DNA from 2 places in the Bacillus sp. 2175 genome. Region 2 is predicted to be linked to the other one. Evidence: riboswitches for the same ligand, from Rfam matches in the RefSeq annotation. Region 2 holds a riboswitch; the other holds the start of a gene.
The links. Region 2 has a riboswitch for cyclic di-GMP ahead of ACXKY9_RS04445 (SpaA isopeptide-forming pilin-related protein). Riboswitches for the same ligand answer to the same signal wherever they lie in the genome.
Positions count from the first base shown of each region.

Region 1 (8,000 bases), 300 kb from region 2:
GAAGTTGCGAGACATATTCCGGCTGAAATCGATTTAGCAATTATCCGCGGAAATGCAGCTGAAATAGCAAATGTTATTAATGAGAAATGGGAAATTAAAGGGGTAGACGCTGGTACTGGAAATGGCAATATTGTAAGTATTGCAAGGCAGGCAGCAGATGAACTAAATACAGTTGCGGTCATTACTGGAAAAGAAGATGTTGTTACAGATGGAGAGAGAACTATTGTTATTCGAAATGGTCACCCTATTTTAACGAAAGTTACGGGAACAGGTTGTTTACTAACTTCTGTAATAGGAGCATTTGTAGCAGTGGAAAAAGATTATGTTAAAGCAGCAGTAGCCGCATTAACGTTTTATGGTGTAGCTTCGGAACTGGCAGCTGCTAAGGCGGTAGAAAAAGGGCCTGGTAGTTTCCAAATTGAATTTTTAAATCAATTAGCGAATACAACTTCAGGTGATATTGAGAAGTATGGGAAGATTGTGGAGTTAGAGTAAGAGGGAGTGAAAGAAATGGCACGCATTGAAATAGATAAAATGTCTAAGCTATTGCAAGTGTATTTTATTATGGGAAGTAATAACTGCACGAGGGATCCTTTAGCTGTATTGAAAGAAGCGTTAGATGGTGGAGTGACACTTTTTCAGTTTCGCGAGAAGGGGGAAGGTTCTTTAATCGGAGAAGATAGAGTGCGCTTTGCAAAAGAATTGCAGACGCTTTGTAAGGAATATAGTGTTCCTTTCATTGTAAATGATGATGTAGAATTAGCCATTGAATTAGATGCAGATGGTGTTCATGTTGGACAAGATGATGAAGGAATTACATCTGTTCGTGAAAAAATGGGAGATAAAATTATCGGCGTATCTGCTCATACAATTGAAGAAGCACGTTTTGCAATCGAAAATGGAGCGGATTATTTAGGTGTTGGTCCTATTTTCCCAACGAGTACGAAAAAAGATACGAAAGCGGTTCAAGGAACGAAAGGATTAGCTTATTTTAGAGAACAAGGAATTACAGTGCCAATCGTTGGTATTGGTGGGATTACAATTGAAAATACAGCGGCAGTTATAGAGGCGGGTGCGGACGGTGTTTCAGTTATTTCAGCAATTAGTTTAGCGGAATCTGCGTATGAAAGTACGAGAAAATTAGTTGAAGAAGTAAAGAGAAGTTTGTAGGGAAGGAAGTGTAGTATTTTAAGTGCTACATGAAGAAATAGACTGCCCAAAATTTAAACAAATATTTGATTAAAAAAGCACAAACCTTTTTAAATAAAGGTTTGTGCTTTTTCTTTAAAACATAATTGAAATTAAGAGCATTCCAATGCCGATAGAAGTAAATGTTGCAATTAGGCCCGGAATCATAAAACTATGATTTAATACGTATTTACCGATACCTGTTGTACCAGTACGGTCAAAGTTAATGGCAGCAACGATTGTTCCATAGTTTGGAATGAAGAAATATCCATTTACTGCAGGGAACATCGCAATCAGTAGCGCTGGTGGAATACCAAGAGATAGTCCAAGTGGCATTAAGGCACGAACTGTTGCTGCTTGGCTGTACAGTAAAATAGATAGAATGAATAGTGCGATAGCAAATAGCCAAGGTGCACTTGTTACTAAATGCTGAATCGATCCTTGAATCATATTTAAGTTTCCATTAAAGAAAGTATCTCCCATCCAAGCGATACCGAAAATAGCAACAACTGCTGTTGCTCCTGCTTTAAAGACGTTACCAGATACAATGCTTTCTACATTTGGTTTACAGAAAATAATAATAAGAGCCGCGATAGTTAACATAACCATCTCAATTGTGTTCGGCATGGAAAGACGGGCTAACTTCCCATCAACTATCCATCCTGGACGAAGTGCTTCAAATGAACCAAGAAGTACAACAAGGAAGGTTCCTACAAGGAAAAGGATAACTGATAATTTTGCGCCCTTTACACCTACAAATTCTTTTTTCTCTTCAAGCTTAGGAATTAATCCTTCTTTTAATCGTTTTAAGTATTCAGGGTCTTCATTTAATTCTTTTCCCATCTTACTAGCAACAAATGCAGCTATCATACAAGCGATGAAAGTAGAAGGGATACTTACTTTTAAAATATCTAATAAGGTGATTTTATAGTCAGCTAACATTGCTAAAAGTGCAACTGTTGCAGCTGATATAGGACTAGCTGTAATTGCTTGTTGGGAAGCAATTACGGCAATTGACATTGGTCGTTCTGGTCTAATTCCGGATTCGCGAGAGACTTCAGCGATAACAGGAAGTACAGAATAAGCAACGTGACCAGTTCCTGCACAAAGTGTAAATAAATAAGTAACAATTGGAGCAAAGAATGTAATGCGTTTTGGATTTTTTCGTAATGCCTTTTCAGCTAGATGAACAAGGTAGTCCATTCCTCCAGCGGCTTGCAAAGCACCAGCAGCTGTAATTACTGCCAAAATCATAAGCATTACATCGATAGGAGGCGCCGTTGGTTGTAAGTGGAAGACAAAAACGAGTATTGCCATACCAACTCCACCCATTACTCCTAAACCAACTCCGCCTAGGCGTGCACCAATAAAAATACAGAGTAACAAGGTAAGAAATTGTAGCCAAAACATGATAAACTACCTCCGAAATTCATTAGTTAAGATATATTCGAATAGTTTAATTTGAATGAAAATTAAATAAATACCCGAAGAAATCCTTGTTATTTATACATTTTTTATTATATAACATAAAAAAAGTAACATTCACGTACTTTTTGAAATTATTTTGAAAAAGCAATTCATTAAAAATTTGTATTTATATCTCTAAATAAGTAGACATTTTGATTTATATGTTGTAATCTTTGAAAGAGAATAAATTAATTCTCATAGAACTCCCATATCGTTCAACTCGTTCAGCGAGAAAGGCAAACTGATGGAAACATGAGGACGCAAAACTACAGGAGCTAAGGTCGAAAGGCTACGCTAGCCAGTTACCGGACGGATAGGGTTGGTCTTGGCCAATGCTTTTACATTGGCTTTTTTTTATTCTCGAACATATTGAGAAACATTTTCAAACAAAATATTCATATATTTTGTTTTTTTTGTTTATGTTGATTAAGGAAGGTGGATATTAATGAAAAAATATTGGCATAAGTTATCGTTCCTTCAAAAGAACGTCTTATTAACCGTATTAGTTATTTTGACACTTGTTGGAAGTATGGGTGCATTAAGTTTTAACATGTTTCAAAATAGTATGATGTCTTTATTTGAAAGGCAGTCTATTGAAACAGGAGAAATAGTATTGAAAAAACTGGATGTAGAATTAGTTAGAGACATGGCGAAAGATCCTACAGCCGAAAAAGTGAAAAAAGAAAAGTTAACAGAGAAATTAGATGAAGTATCAAAAGAATTGAAAAGCGTTGGACAAACGTATGTTACAGGAGCAAAGCCGAATGAAAAGCGAGAATTACAACTCGTTGGTTTGACTACAGAGTTAACAAATGCGTTTCCTATAAAGCCGGGAGATTATTATGAACAACCCGCTCATTGGATGAAGGCATACGATAAAGTGATTGATACGAAAAAGGCTCAAATGACAGAAGTATATGAAGATGAAATAGGTTCGTGGGTGACAATATTAGAACCAATTACAGATGGAGAAAACAATATTGTTGCAATTATTGCGGCTGACTTAGATGCTTCCATTGTTCCTATTACAAAAGAGAAGTTTATGATACAGGGCTTACTCTTCATCATTATTTCATTAGCAATTGCGACTATTACTCAATTCTTTATCGTGCGTCACTCGCTAGCTCCATTAAAAGATTTACGAGAAGGGTTACGTAAAATTGGTGAAGGTGACTTAAGTATTAAATTAAAAGAAAGACCAGATGATATTGGAATTATTAATGTTTATTTCAATAACACAATTGAAAAATTTAAAGGGATTATAGATAAAGTAAGGCAAACTGCTGAGCAAGTTTCTTCTTCTTCACAAGAATTGTCGGCGAGTACAGAGGAAAACAGCATGGCAGTTCAAGAGATTGCAAGTTCTATTGAAGGTTTAAGAGTAGGGGCACAGTCTCAAAAAACTTCAGTACAACAATGTTTAGGAATTGTACATGGAATGGAAGATAAGGTAGAAGAAATAACTGGGGCTGCAAAACAAGTTGCGGTTGCTTCTGAAGGTATGGAACAACATTCAATTGAAGGTAATGAAGTGATTGGACAAATTATTAATCAAATGAGTTTAATCCAAAATGCAGTACAAGATTTATCTTCCATCATTTATTCGTTAGAAACAAGGTCAAAAGAAATTAGTGATATCGTAACTGTAATTACAGGTATTTCAAATCAAACAAATCTATTAGCTTTAAATGCTTCTATTGAGGCTTCACGTGCTGGAGCAGCTGGAAGAGGGTTTGCAGTTGTTGCTGATGAAGTACGAAAATTAGCAGAACAAACGGAAGCGTCTGCAAAAGATATAGCGAAATTAATTGGTGAAACACAAGCTGAGACAGAAGATGCTGTAGTTTCCATGCAAAAAGGTTCAAAAGAAGTAGAAACTGGAATTTCGCTTGTTCAAAGTAGTGGAGATTTCTTTGAAAAAATCTCAAAATCAGCGCAATCTGTTACAGATCAAGTAAAAGCTGTTTCCGGTAATTCGAGTGACATTTTACAAAATAGCCAGAATATTGTTCAAGTCGTAAATGAATTATCACATATTGCAAATACTTATGCCAACAGCAGTAGTAATGTTGAAGAAAGCATGAAAGAGCAAGAAATATCAGTACAAGATATTGCAGAATTAGCGACTTCTTTAAGTTGGCTTTCTCAGGAATTGCAAGAGCTTATTGGTGAGTTTAAAAGCGAATAAGGAGAAAGTTCAATTCTAATCAAGGGGGGTATCTCCGCTACTGATTATGAATTGAACGAATCTGCCCTTTAATAAGGGATGAAAAAGGTGTGAATTTTCACACCTTTATTATATTTAAGAGAGGAATTTACATAAATATGAAATTAGTGATTTCTTATAATGAGATGATAAAAGAATTTTTAGGAAAAGTAGAAGGAAGTATTAAAATACCTAAAGATGTGCACGGAACAGAACTTAGGATAAAAAGGAAAACGGAACTGTTTTCAAATTTGACTCACATTGTAGATTTAATAGGAGCGACTGCAACGTGGTTATATCATATTTCTAAAGAAAAACATATTGTCATGCTTTATCATGTAAGAGGAAATTTATTTCCAATTACTATTGAAGTTTCTAATTTTCTCTCCTATGAAAGTTTAAATTTACAAATTGAAGAGCAACTGGAGCAAATTAAAGAAATGAATGAGGAAGAAATAGAAGAGTTTCAAAACGGTAATACATTATATGAAATGTCACCTATTATTATTGGTGAAACATATTATGAGCTACAAGACACGAATACATTACAATTTGTATTTAGTAAAAATATGCAAAGTGTAGAAATAATATTTAATAGTGTTAATTGGAAAGAGACAACGATTACTCGTTATGCACAACAAATACAAGGTGTTTTAGTTGATATATCACAAAATACTAATAAGTATATAAAACATTTTAATATTATTACAGAGGCCGAGATGGCACTTTATAGTCAAGTGAATGATACGACAGCAGTATATCCTGAGAAAAGTATCGTCGATATGTTCTATAATACTGTTACTCAATTTCCAAATCGTATAGCTTTATCTTCAAGGGAAGGTACTTTAACTTATGAGGAGCTAAATAAAAAAAGTAATCAAATAGCTCATATGTTAATTAAAAACGGCGTCCAATTAGGAGACTATGTTGGAATATTTATGAAACGTAGCATAGACACAGTAGTAAGTATGGTAGCTATATTAAAAGCTGGTGCAGCGTATGTTCCGATTGATCCAGATTATCCGGAAAGTAGAATACAGTACATTATTCAAGATAGCCAAGCGAAAGTTATATTGATGAAAGAGACGCCTATAACATGTGATGGGGTTCAAACAGTTTCATTGTATGATAGTGAAACTTATGAAGATATAGATGTAAAGTTGTCTATTCATTGTGATGATGTAGCTTATATGATTTATACATCGGGTTCAACAGGGAATCCAAAGGGAACGATGTTAGCACATAGAGGCGTTGTTAATCTGTACACTTGGATGAAAAAGCAATATGAATTGACAGAAGAGGATGTATTTGCTCAATTTCCTTCCTTTAGTTTCGATGCTTCTGTATGGGAGTCATTTGCTTCTTTATTCTGCGGAGGAAACTTGTATGTACTATTAGAGGAAGAGCGATTGTCTGTAGAGGCATTTGCAAATGCAATCTATAAAGTGAAAGCAACTTCAATCTTGGCATTAGCAACAATTTTTGTTCGACAAGTAGCAACTTATTTAGCAGAAGAAGATATATATAAGCTAGCTTCCCTAAAAAGAATTGCGATTGGTGGTGAAATGTTGCCTGTAGAGGTTATTAAATTGTGGAGAGAAAGAATAGGTACAAATGTTGAAATTTATAATGTATACGGACCGACAGAATGTACTGTAGTGACGACAACCTATAAAATACCTAGTCAGTTAAATGAGGATGTTGCGAGTATTCCCATTGGTAAACCATGTGCTAATTATCAAGTTATGATTTTGGATGAGAATATGAATCTTTGTCCAATTGGTGTACCTGGTGAATTATATATAGATTCAGTGGGATTAGCAAAAGGGTATTTTAATAAGCCTAATAAAACAATTGAAGCTTTTATTCCGAACCCTTTTAATCCTATAGTTAATATATATAAAACAGGTGATATCGTTAAGTTGCTAGAGGATGGAAATATAGAGTTTTTACATCGGAAAGATGATCAAGTAAAAATTAGAGGACATCGTATTGAACTAGGAGAAATCCAAAGTAAAATTTCTCAAAATCATAATATAAAAGAAAATGCTGTTTTTGCTAAGAAGAGTAAGGAAGGTAGCCAATATTTAATCGCGTTCTATACAACTTTAAATAAAAAAGAAATACCAGAATTAGTTTATCAGTTACAAGAGCAATTACCAGATTATATGGTGCCATCTAAACTAATTTATATTAATGAATTACCACTTACACCTAATAAAAAGATTGATGTTAAGAAGTTAGCTCAGTTAGAAGAAAAGTATGAACCGGTTCGGCTACAAGAATATGTTGCACCTTCTAATAAAGCAGAAAAACAAATCGCGAACGCCTGGGCGGAAGTATTAGGAATTTCAAAAGTTGGAGTGCATGATGATTTCTTTACAATTGGTGGACATTCATTAAAAGTATTACGAGTCTTAACATTGTTAAAAGAAGATTTCTCACATTTAACAATTCAAGATTTCTTTAAAGAAAGAACGATATATGGATTAGCTCGAATTGAGCGAGAAGTAAAAGTAGAGAAAGAAGAAGTATTTCGTGAATATAAAGTGATTCACGAGCCAGATACTATCACGTATGCAAACGTTTTGGAAGAAATCCAGATTTCAAATGTCTTTTTAACAGGAGCTACTGGTTATTTAGGATCACACATATTATATGAATTGTTGAGAGATACATCTGCTACTATTTATTGTTTAGTAAGACCAACCAAAGATGTGCAGCAAAGAATTATAGATACATTAACAGGCTACTTTAATGATATATGTGAAGAATGGTTACAGCGTATACAGGCCGTAGCTGGTGATCTGGGAGAAGAGTATCTTGGGATGAGCGAAGAAGAATTTATGTTCATCAGTTCTAAGATGGATACGATAATTCATTGCGGTGCAGATGTAAGACATTTTGGAGATGTAAAACAATTTGAAAATATAAATGTCCAAGGAACTAGCCGTATGCTAGCATTAGCGGAGAAAGGTGCTACATTCCATTTTATTTCTACAATTGGTATCCCGTTAGAATTAGCGGTAGATCAATGGGATACATACATGAAAACTGGTGATTTTAATTACAGTGTAGACTTAGAGAATGTATATTCAAATAGTAAACTACAAGCGGAAAACATTGTTCGTGAAGCAAT
Region 1 covers NZ_CM173819.1:516,588-524,587, forward strand. Annotated here, with positions in the region: gene thiM (hydroxyethylthiazole kinase) at 1-495, shown strand, start outside; gene thiE (thiamine phosphate synthase) at 511-1,170, shown strand; gene ACXKY9_RS02895 (anaerobic C4-dicarboxylate transporter family protein) at 1,285-2,598, opposite strand; cyclic di-GMP riboswitch class I at 2,881-2,965, shown strand; gene ACXKY9_RS02900 (methyl-accepting chemotaxis protein) at 3,101-4,843, shown strand; gene ACXKY9_RS02905 (non-ribosomal peptide synthetase family protein) at 4,981-8,000, shown strand, end outside.
Region 1: linked by a shared signal. The riboswitch ahead of ACXKY9_RS02900 (methyl-accepting chemotaxis protein) and the one ahead of ACXKY9_RS04445 (SpaA isopeptide-forming pilin-related protein) in region 2 are both predicted to bind cyclic di-GMP.

Region 2 (9,073 bases):
GATAAAGAGCAATATACGAAAGAAAACTTTGCAGAAAAGTTAATTGCTGATGGTTTACATATGCTCTCTGAATATGAAGGGCAAGAAGGGATATTACGCGTTATCAATGAATTTCTCGTAACTGCATCGCGAAATGAAAAGTATCAGAAACGCTTATTTGAAATACAAGAAGATTTCTTAAATGGTTTCCACGATTTATTGAAGAAAGGCGTAGAACTTGACGTAGTGTCACAACATGAAACGGAAGAAAATGCTCATACGCTAGCACTCGTGATTGATAATATGAGCAACTATATGCTCATGGGATTCCAGTTAAAGTATAAAGAAATTTGGATTCGAAATGTGAAAAACGTAATGAAGGAGGAGTAAAGATGAAAATGCAAAAAAACTGGTGGCTCGGTTTTCTTGGATTTATTGGGGTTTATAAAATACCAGGTATGATTGAAGCTTTTCAAGCGGATGGAAATTGGATGAAGTTAATCGGTTTCATTTGGCTACTTTGGTTCGGATATTTTATTCCTGAGAAGAAAGAAGATTGAATTTCAATTTTCTGTAAAGTTACGTAAAATATAGATTGAGAGTATTCATATATTAGATTACTAGATTTGGAGTGGTTACATGGATCCATTGAAAAATGAAATTCACCCTGACATGGTCAAGGTGTGGAAAGCGCGTTCTTTAATTGAGCTAGGAATCAGTATTATAGTCATTTTGGCATATCTTTTCTTTATGATTAAGTTTAATTGGTGGGCTTGGATTTTCTATGTGCTCATCGGATTAACAATTGTATATACACCGTTTGATTACTTTACGTTTCCGAAACTACGTCAACGTTATTACAGCTACCAACTAAATGAAGAAGAACTTGAAATTCAGCATGGTCTTTTCGTCGTAAAGCGCGTATTAGTACCGATGATTCGTGTGCAGCACGTTACGATTGAACAAGGGCCAATTATGAGAAAATACGGATTAGCAGAATTACACATTTCAACAGCAGCAACTTCTCATAGCATCCCAGGTTTAACGATGTATGAAGCTGAAATGTTGAAAACGAAAATCGCAGAATTAGCGAAAGTGAGTGATGAGGATGTATAAGAGGCAGCATCCAATCACGATGTTATTAGAATTAAAAATAACAGATTTTATACCACTCATTATTTTTCTTTTTAGCTTAAGGGGAAAGTTTCCATTTTGGTATTTAGTTCCTATTGGTTTTGCGTTGATCACAATTATTTCAGCTATCGTAGGCTGGTATTACAAAGTATACTGGGTCGAAAATAACGTATTACATGTGAAACAAGGTCTCTTTGTGAAAAAGGAGAGCTACTTAAATAAAGAACGTGTTCAAACAATTAATACAAGTTCTAACGTACTATACCAAATGCTCGGTTTGAAAAAAATTCAGATTGAAACAGCTGGCGGGGGCGATGAAGCAGAAGTTAGCTTAGCTGGAATTACGGTAGAAGAGGCGACGGAGCTTATTACTTTGCTAAATGAGCCAACTCCAGAAGTGAAAGCAGAAAAAACGTTAGACGAAGCAGCAGAAAATACAGTAGAAAAAGCAATTGTTACAGAGGAAAAACAAACGACAGAGTACAAGTTAACGTGGAAAGAGATTTTAATAGCGTCTGTTACATCTGGTCAATTTGGAGTATTGTTCTCTTTAATCTTTTTCGTTTATCACCAAGTAGATGAGTATATTCCGAAATGGATAAAAAATAGTGTGACGTCATATGTAATGGACCACGATATATATGGCTGGATTTACATGGTAGCTATTTTACTTGTCGTTTCTTGGATGATATCTACAATTGGCTACGCGTTAAAACACGGTAACTTCACAGTGAATCGAAAAAATGATGAAGTCCGTATTTCGCAAGGGTTACTGGAGAGAAAAGAACTCGTACTAAAATTGCACCGCATTCAAGGGATTACGATAAAAGAAGGCATTTTACGCCAACCGTTCGGTTATTGTGCTGTGCAAGTAGAAGTCATTCAAAGTGAAGGGAAAGAAGAAAAAGTTACACTGCATCCTATCATTCGAAAAGATCGAGTGCAACAATTACTCGCGCATTTACAATTACCATACGAACTGAATGCAAGTATTACTTCGTTACCAAAAGCAGCATTGCGCCGCTATCTCATTGATAGTTTTATCTTTTTCGCTATGCTCGCAATCCCGCTTACTGGAATAAGCATATACTTTGAAAAGTATTACATCATGTGGGCATTACTACCGCTCGCAATCCTTATCTTTACACTTGGATACGCAACATTTAAAACAAATGGCTACAGTGTTAACGGAGAACAAATTACACTTGTCTATCGTAGCGTCGGAAAATATACAGGACTTATTAGAAGAAGACACGTCCAATCAATGGAGAAGACACAATCATATTTCCAGCGCCGTGCGGATTTATGTACGTATAAGTTTTCGAGTGCATCATCTAGTTATAAAATAGAGCATACGAGAGTAGAAGATGCGGAGAGAATGCAGGATTGGTATAAGAAGAAAATAAATGAGATGTAACTTGAGAAAGCTTGCCTATTATGAAAGGCAGGCTTTTTTGTTATAGGGAAAAGAGTCGTTTAATCCATATATTAGTACAACTACAGCACACATGTATCAATACGTATGAAAAAAGGTAATATGCTTCTGTTTTAGGAAAATATGTGGGATTTTTGATATAAATGGTATAATAAAATGGAAATAGTATTAGGAGGTTATATATGATAAGTCAGTTGAAAAGAGAAGCACTTGATGCATTAAAAGGAAGATGGGGACTAGCGGTAGGGGCAACCTTATTAATTGGAATCCTTATTGGAGCTGTTGAAATGCTAACAACAGGTATTTTCTCGATATTTTGGGGTTGGGAAGAAGCAAGTGATTCACTTACAGTAAGTATTATAGTAATGCTTGTTATTGGTCCATTAACAATAGGTGCCTATTATCTTGTTTTAAATGCAATTCGTGGGACTGATGCTCGCATTGGTCATATATTTAGATGGTTTAGCGATGGAAGTAAGTTGATGAAGTCGTTTTTAACATATTTACTAATGTATGTATACTTGACTCTATGGACATTACTTCTTATTATTCCAGGTATTATTAAATCATTTTCTTATTCTATGACATATTTTATTTTGAATGATCATCCAGAATATACAGCGAATCAAGCGATTACTGAGAGTCGTCATATGATGAATGGACATAAAATGGATTACTTTTTACTATGCTTAAGTTTCTTAGGTTGGTTCATTTTAAGTATTCTTACTGTAGGAATCGGTTTCTTATGGTTAGCACCTTATTTCTACGCGACATCAGCCGCATTTTATGAAGAGATTTCAAAAGAATATTATAAAAAAGAAGGCACTACTTTCTAATAAAACATATAAACTATCTACCCTAAAGAATGTAGGGAGCAGATAGCAGATGGTTTAGGTGTTTTGATATTTGTCCTATTTTCGGGATTCACTTCAGGATAAGGTATAGATTTTTATATAGAAATGCTACCCTCTATGTTTTATCATAGAGGGTTATTTTTTTATGTAAAAATGATAGGAAATAATGAATAATATATGTAAAGAAAAAAGCGAGGTGAATGAGAGTGAGCAAATTTTTAATACCGTATTCATTTTCTATATTAAGTTTCTTTATTTCAGCAACAGCACTTGATTTATATGATAGGATGGGAAACGATAGTGAGCTGGTTTCGCCGAACATAATTGGAAAGATAATTCAATCTACTGCGCAAATGGGAGTCCTTACATTGTATTTCGGAGTACCTATTATTTTAGGTGGCTGTCTACTTGGTGAGCTATTGTTTAGAGGTATCATTTTACGATTTAAACTAAGCTATATTATATCTTTATTATTATATCTATTTTTAGCTTTTAGTATTGTTTTCGTAACGGTAGGCATTCCAACTACATATGAAGATTCTAATACATTTTTCATGGGGATAACTATGATTTGTGCTGTTACATTCTTTGTGAGTCGGAATATATGGGAAAACAAGTTAATAATGGAGTGACAAAATGAAATACACCTGTCCATGTTGCGGATATAAAGTTTCACTTTATTGGATCAGTTAGAAAACCGACTAGTGAAGATGTGAAGGATGCTAGTTGGCAGCGAATTTGTTAAGTAGAATGTTATTACTCAATTTAATGGGAGTAATAACATTTTTTATTTAGTACTGAAAGAATTACTGCTGTCTTAAAGTAATAAGAAGGACTAAATCGGTAAATTTTATTAATGGATATATTTTCAATAAATACAAAAGTATAGATGTATAGTCAGCTTTGTGTATTTAATGTTATCATATTGAATGATATGGAAATTTTTAATAGAATAAGTAACTAAAAATTCAAAGGTAATGAAGCTTTTGTTGTATAAAGAAAATACTTAGTAGTAATCAACAATATTAAAAATAAGATTCGTATTTATATAAATTTAGTAGAAATGGGGTTTTAAAAAGGAATGAGTATAAGCATAACGCGGCAAAAGATTTTGGCGGCCGCTTCTCAAATTGTACAATGTAAAGGGGTTGCTAAATTAACTTTAGAAGCAGTGGCAAAAGAGGCGGGTTTAAGCAAAGGTGGATTATTGTATCACTTTTCAAATAAAGAAGCTTTAATAGAAGGTATGATAGTCCGAGGGGTAGAGGATTATGAAGGGGCCATTTACAATAAAGTAGCGGAAGACTCAGAGAGGAAAGGGAGATGGGTTCGCTCTTTTGTAGAGGAAAGATTAAGTAATGAGAGAAGAACAGAAGAGTTGTCTAGCAGTATGATGGCAGCACTCATGTTAAAACCTGAATTACTTGAGCCATTACAACAATCATTTCAGCAACTGCAAAAAAATATAGAAAATGATGAGATAGATTCAGTTTGTGCAACAATTATTAGATTAGCAGCAGATGGATTATGGTATTCGGAATATTTAGGGGTTGGAAGGCTAAGCCCCGAGTTAAGAGAAAAAGTGATTCAAGCTCTTATTAGTAATTCATATAAATAGAATATGCGAACTATATAATGAGAAAATAATTCACCATTGCTTCTTTAATGTAGTGGTGAATTATTTTTTTTATTAGAAAAATAGAACAATTTTATAGAGTATTGAATTATAACCGTCCAGACGGTATAGTAATATTTGGTTTAAGAGGAAAATGAAACAAAAAAAGAATAAAAGATATTTTTAGCACACTATTCGAAAGGATAGGCCGCAAAGCTTAGAGTCTACGGTAATACATATTGGTTACTAAGATCGTCTGGTTGCACATTTTTGATGCAACCGGACGATCTTTTTTTGTTATATAAATATAAAAATTTAGGAGGGAACTATGCAAATGAAAAGTACTAAAAGACATATTTCAATGGTTTCATTAGTTTTTCTAGTATTATTTTCAGTGCTGAATGTGTGGGCTCCAGTTATTCAAGCTGCTGTGATGAAAAGTCCAGTGGACGAAATTAATATTTCCCGTACTGATGGCACGACATCTGAACCATATCAAGCCTCAGATGGTATGAAAGTAGAAGTGAAGTGGTCAGCTAAAGAAAAAATAAAAAGTGGAGATCAATTCACAATTGATATGCCAAAAGAGTTTCGAAAAGACCTTATGAATATGAGTTTTCCTTTAAAAGATGCTGAAGGAAAAACAGTTGGTACATGTGAGATGAAAAAGGGTCTATTAACGTGTACTATGGGTGATTACGTAGAAGGAAAGAACAACATTAAAGGTTCTTTATTCGTAGAATTCTACTTTGGTCTAGAAGCATATGATGGTGTTAAAGAAATTCCATTAGAATTTAACGTTGATGGTCAAATCGTAAATAAAGAAGTAAATGTAAGTAATACGACAGAGAGACCGAAGCCACAACCCAATACGGAAAATCTATTGAAATGGGGTTCTTATAATCAAGAAGATCCGTCTATTGCTGATTGGCTTGTATATGTAAATGCAACTGGAACAGAAATGCAAGATCTTAAATTAACAGATACATTAGGACCTGGGCATGAGTTAATTACAGACAGCGTAGTATTAGAAGAGGCTGTATTTGAAGATGGTTATGCACCAACAAATATTAAGCCAGCAAATTTATCTAACATTAAAATAAATGCAACAAAGACTGGATTTACAATTGAATTTCCAGACAGTTCAAAAGGCTATATTTTAAGATATAAAACAAAGGTTACAAATCCTGCTGCAAAACCTCATAAAAATACTGTGAAATTAGAAGGTAAAAATATTAAAACTGAAGAAAAAGTAGGACAAGTATTTGTGAGTGGTGGGGGAGGATCCGGTTCAGGTGACAATAATCCACCTAGCATTGAAAAAAATATAGTTGATGAGAATGACAAGCTTGTAGAGAATGAGCAGCTAACACAAATGGATCAAGTTATTCAATACCAAGTTGGTACACATATACCGAACGATCCTCCTAAATACACATCTATGGTAATTAGTGATGATTTAGAAGATGTTTTAGAAGTATTAGAGGCAAAAGTGTATGATAAAAATGGCCAAGATATTACTTCTAAAGGGACGTTAAATATAGATAAACAAAGAAGTGAAGTAACATTTACGTTTGGTGAGAATTTTGATTATAAGTCATATGAAGACCAGATAATTAATCTTAGTATCAAGGCGAAAATTAAAAATAATGCAGACTTATCTTCTTACGTAGATAAGAAGATTCCTAATAAAGCGGAATTACATTTTGATGATAAAACATTAACATCAAAAGAAGTAACTATTACACCGCCTGAAGCTCCAAAAGATGGTACAGTATCGCTTCATAAAATAGATTCTGAGAATCCGAACAAAGGGTTGAAAGGTGCCGAATTTGAAGTTCGAAATAGTGCAAATGAAGTTGTTGCAAAACTGACAACGGACGAAAAAGGTTTTTCAGTACCTCAAACTTTAGCTCCTGGGACGTATAAAGTTTATGAAACAGTAGCACCAGAAGGATATCAAAAATTAACAAGCCCAGTAGAGGTTACACTTCAAGCTGGAGAAACAAAAACAATTGAAATTAAAAATACTGTGCAAAAGGGTCAAATTGAAATAAAGAAAATTGATTCGGAAAATGGTGAAAAACCATTAGCAAATGCAGAGTTTGATATAGTAAAAGACGGTGTAGTAGTCGAACATATTGTTACAGATAAAGATGGTAAGGCAATCTCTAAACCGTTAGCACTAGGAAAATATATTTTAAAAGAAACGAAAGCGCCTGAAGGCTACCAATTAAAAGAAACAGAGTTCGAAGTAAGTGTAACAGGGGACGGCATATTCCCAATACAAGTGGAAAATGCAATGGTAGACAAAGGTAATATAGAAATTACAAAAGTGGACAAAGAAAACGGAGCAGTATTAGCGGGTGTCGAATTTGAAGTCCAAGATGAGAAAGATGAAGTAGTAAGAAAAGTAGTAACAGATAAAGATGGAAAAGCAAATGTTTCAGATCTATCAGTAGGAAAGTACAAATTAGTAGAGACGAAAAGCTTACCAGGTTATAAAAAGCTAACAGAACCAGTACCATTTGAAATAAAAAAAGGTATGACAAAAGCTTTAGCAATAAAAGTAGAAAACGAGCAGTTAGACAAAGGCTCAGTAGAAATTACAAAAATAGATAAAGATAGTCAAAAAGTATTAGAAGGCGTAGTCTTCGAAGTGCAAGATGAGCAAGAAAAAGTAGTAACAGAAGTAAAAACAGATAAAGATGGTAAAGCAAAAATCTCTGATTTATCAGTAGGGAAGTACAAATTAGTAGAGACGAAAAGTTTACCAGGCTACAAAAAGCTAACAGATTCAGTATCATTCGAAATTAAAAAAGGTATGACAACAGTCCTATCGTTGAAAGTAGAAAATGAACAGTTAGATAAAGGTTCAGTAGAAATTACAAAAATAGATAAAGACAGCAAAAAAGCATTAAAAGGCGTAGTTTTTGAAGTGCAAGATGAAGCTGGAACAGTAGTAAAGGAAGTAAAAACAGATAAAGATGGTAAAGCAAAAATCTCAGATCTATTAGTAGGAAAGTACAAATTAGTAGAGAAAGAAAGTTTACCAGGCTATAAGAAACTAACAGATCCAGTATCATTTGAAATCAAAAAAGGCATGACCGAAGTTCTATCATTAAAAATAGAAAATGAAATGGTAGATACGGGAAATATAGAGATAACAAAGATAGATAAAGATAATAAAGCACCGTTAGCGGGAGTAACATTCATCGTCCAAGATGAAAAGGGTAATGAAGTTACAAAAGTAACGACAGATAAAGATGGAAAAGCAAATGTTTCAGATTTACTTGTAGGAAAGTATGAATTAGTAGAGGTAGAAAGTTTACCTGGTTATAAAAAATTAGAAAAACCAATATCATTTGAAATCAAAAAAGGCATGACCGAGGTTCTATCATTGAAAGTAGAAAATGAAATGGTGGATACAGGGAATGTAGAGATAACAAAAATAGATAAAGATAGTAAAGCTCCATTAGAAAATGTTGTATTTGAAGTACGTGATTTAAAAGGAAAAGTAGTTGCAAAAGTAACGACGGATAAAGAAGGAAAAGCAAACGTTTCAGATTTATCTATTGGAAAGTATGAGTTAGTAGAAGTAGAAACACCGGCAGGATACAAACCACTAGAAAAGCCAATTTCATTCGAAATTGAAAAGGGTAGAGTAACAGCATTACAATTGACTGTAGAAAATGAATTAGTGGATACAGGAAATGTAGAAATTACAAAAGTAGATAAAGAAAATAAAGATGCTTTAGCTGATGCAGTCTTTGAAATTCAAGATGAAGCAGGACAAGTAGTCGCTAAAATAACGACAGATAAAAAAGGACAAGCACAAGTTACTAATTTATCAGTCGGCACATACAAGTTAGTAGAAGTAAAAGCACCAAAAGGATATAAACAATTAGTAGATCCGATTACTTTCCAAATTGAAAAAGGCATGACAAAATCTCTTGCTTTAACAGTAGAAAACGAAATGTTAGACAAGGGAAATGTGGAAGTAACAAAAGTAGATAAAGATAGTCAAAAAGCATTAGCAAGTGTAGTCTTCGAAGT
Region 2 covers NZ_CM173819.1:811,717-820,789, forward strand. Annotated here, with positions in the region: gene ACXKY9_RS04410 (TetR/AcrR family transcriptional regulator) at 1-369, shown strand, start outside; gene ACXKY9_RS04415 (hypothetical protein) at 372-539, shown strand; gene ACXKY9_RS04420 (PH domain-containing protein) at 619-1,095, shown strand; gene ACXKY9_RS04425 (PH domain-containing protein) at 1,088-2,530, shown strand; gene ACXKY9_RS04430 (DUF975 family protein) at 2,731-3,384, shown strand; gene ACXKY9_RS04435 (hypothetical protein) at 3,609-4,034, shown strand; gene ACXKY9_RS04440 (TetR/AcrR family transcriptional regulator) at 4,484-5,020, shown strand; cyclic di-GMP riboswitch class I at 5,193-5,285, shown strand; gene ACXKY9_RS04445 (SpaA isopeptide-forming pilin-related protein) at 5,346-9,073, shown strand, end outside.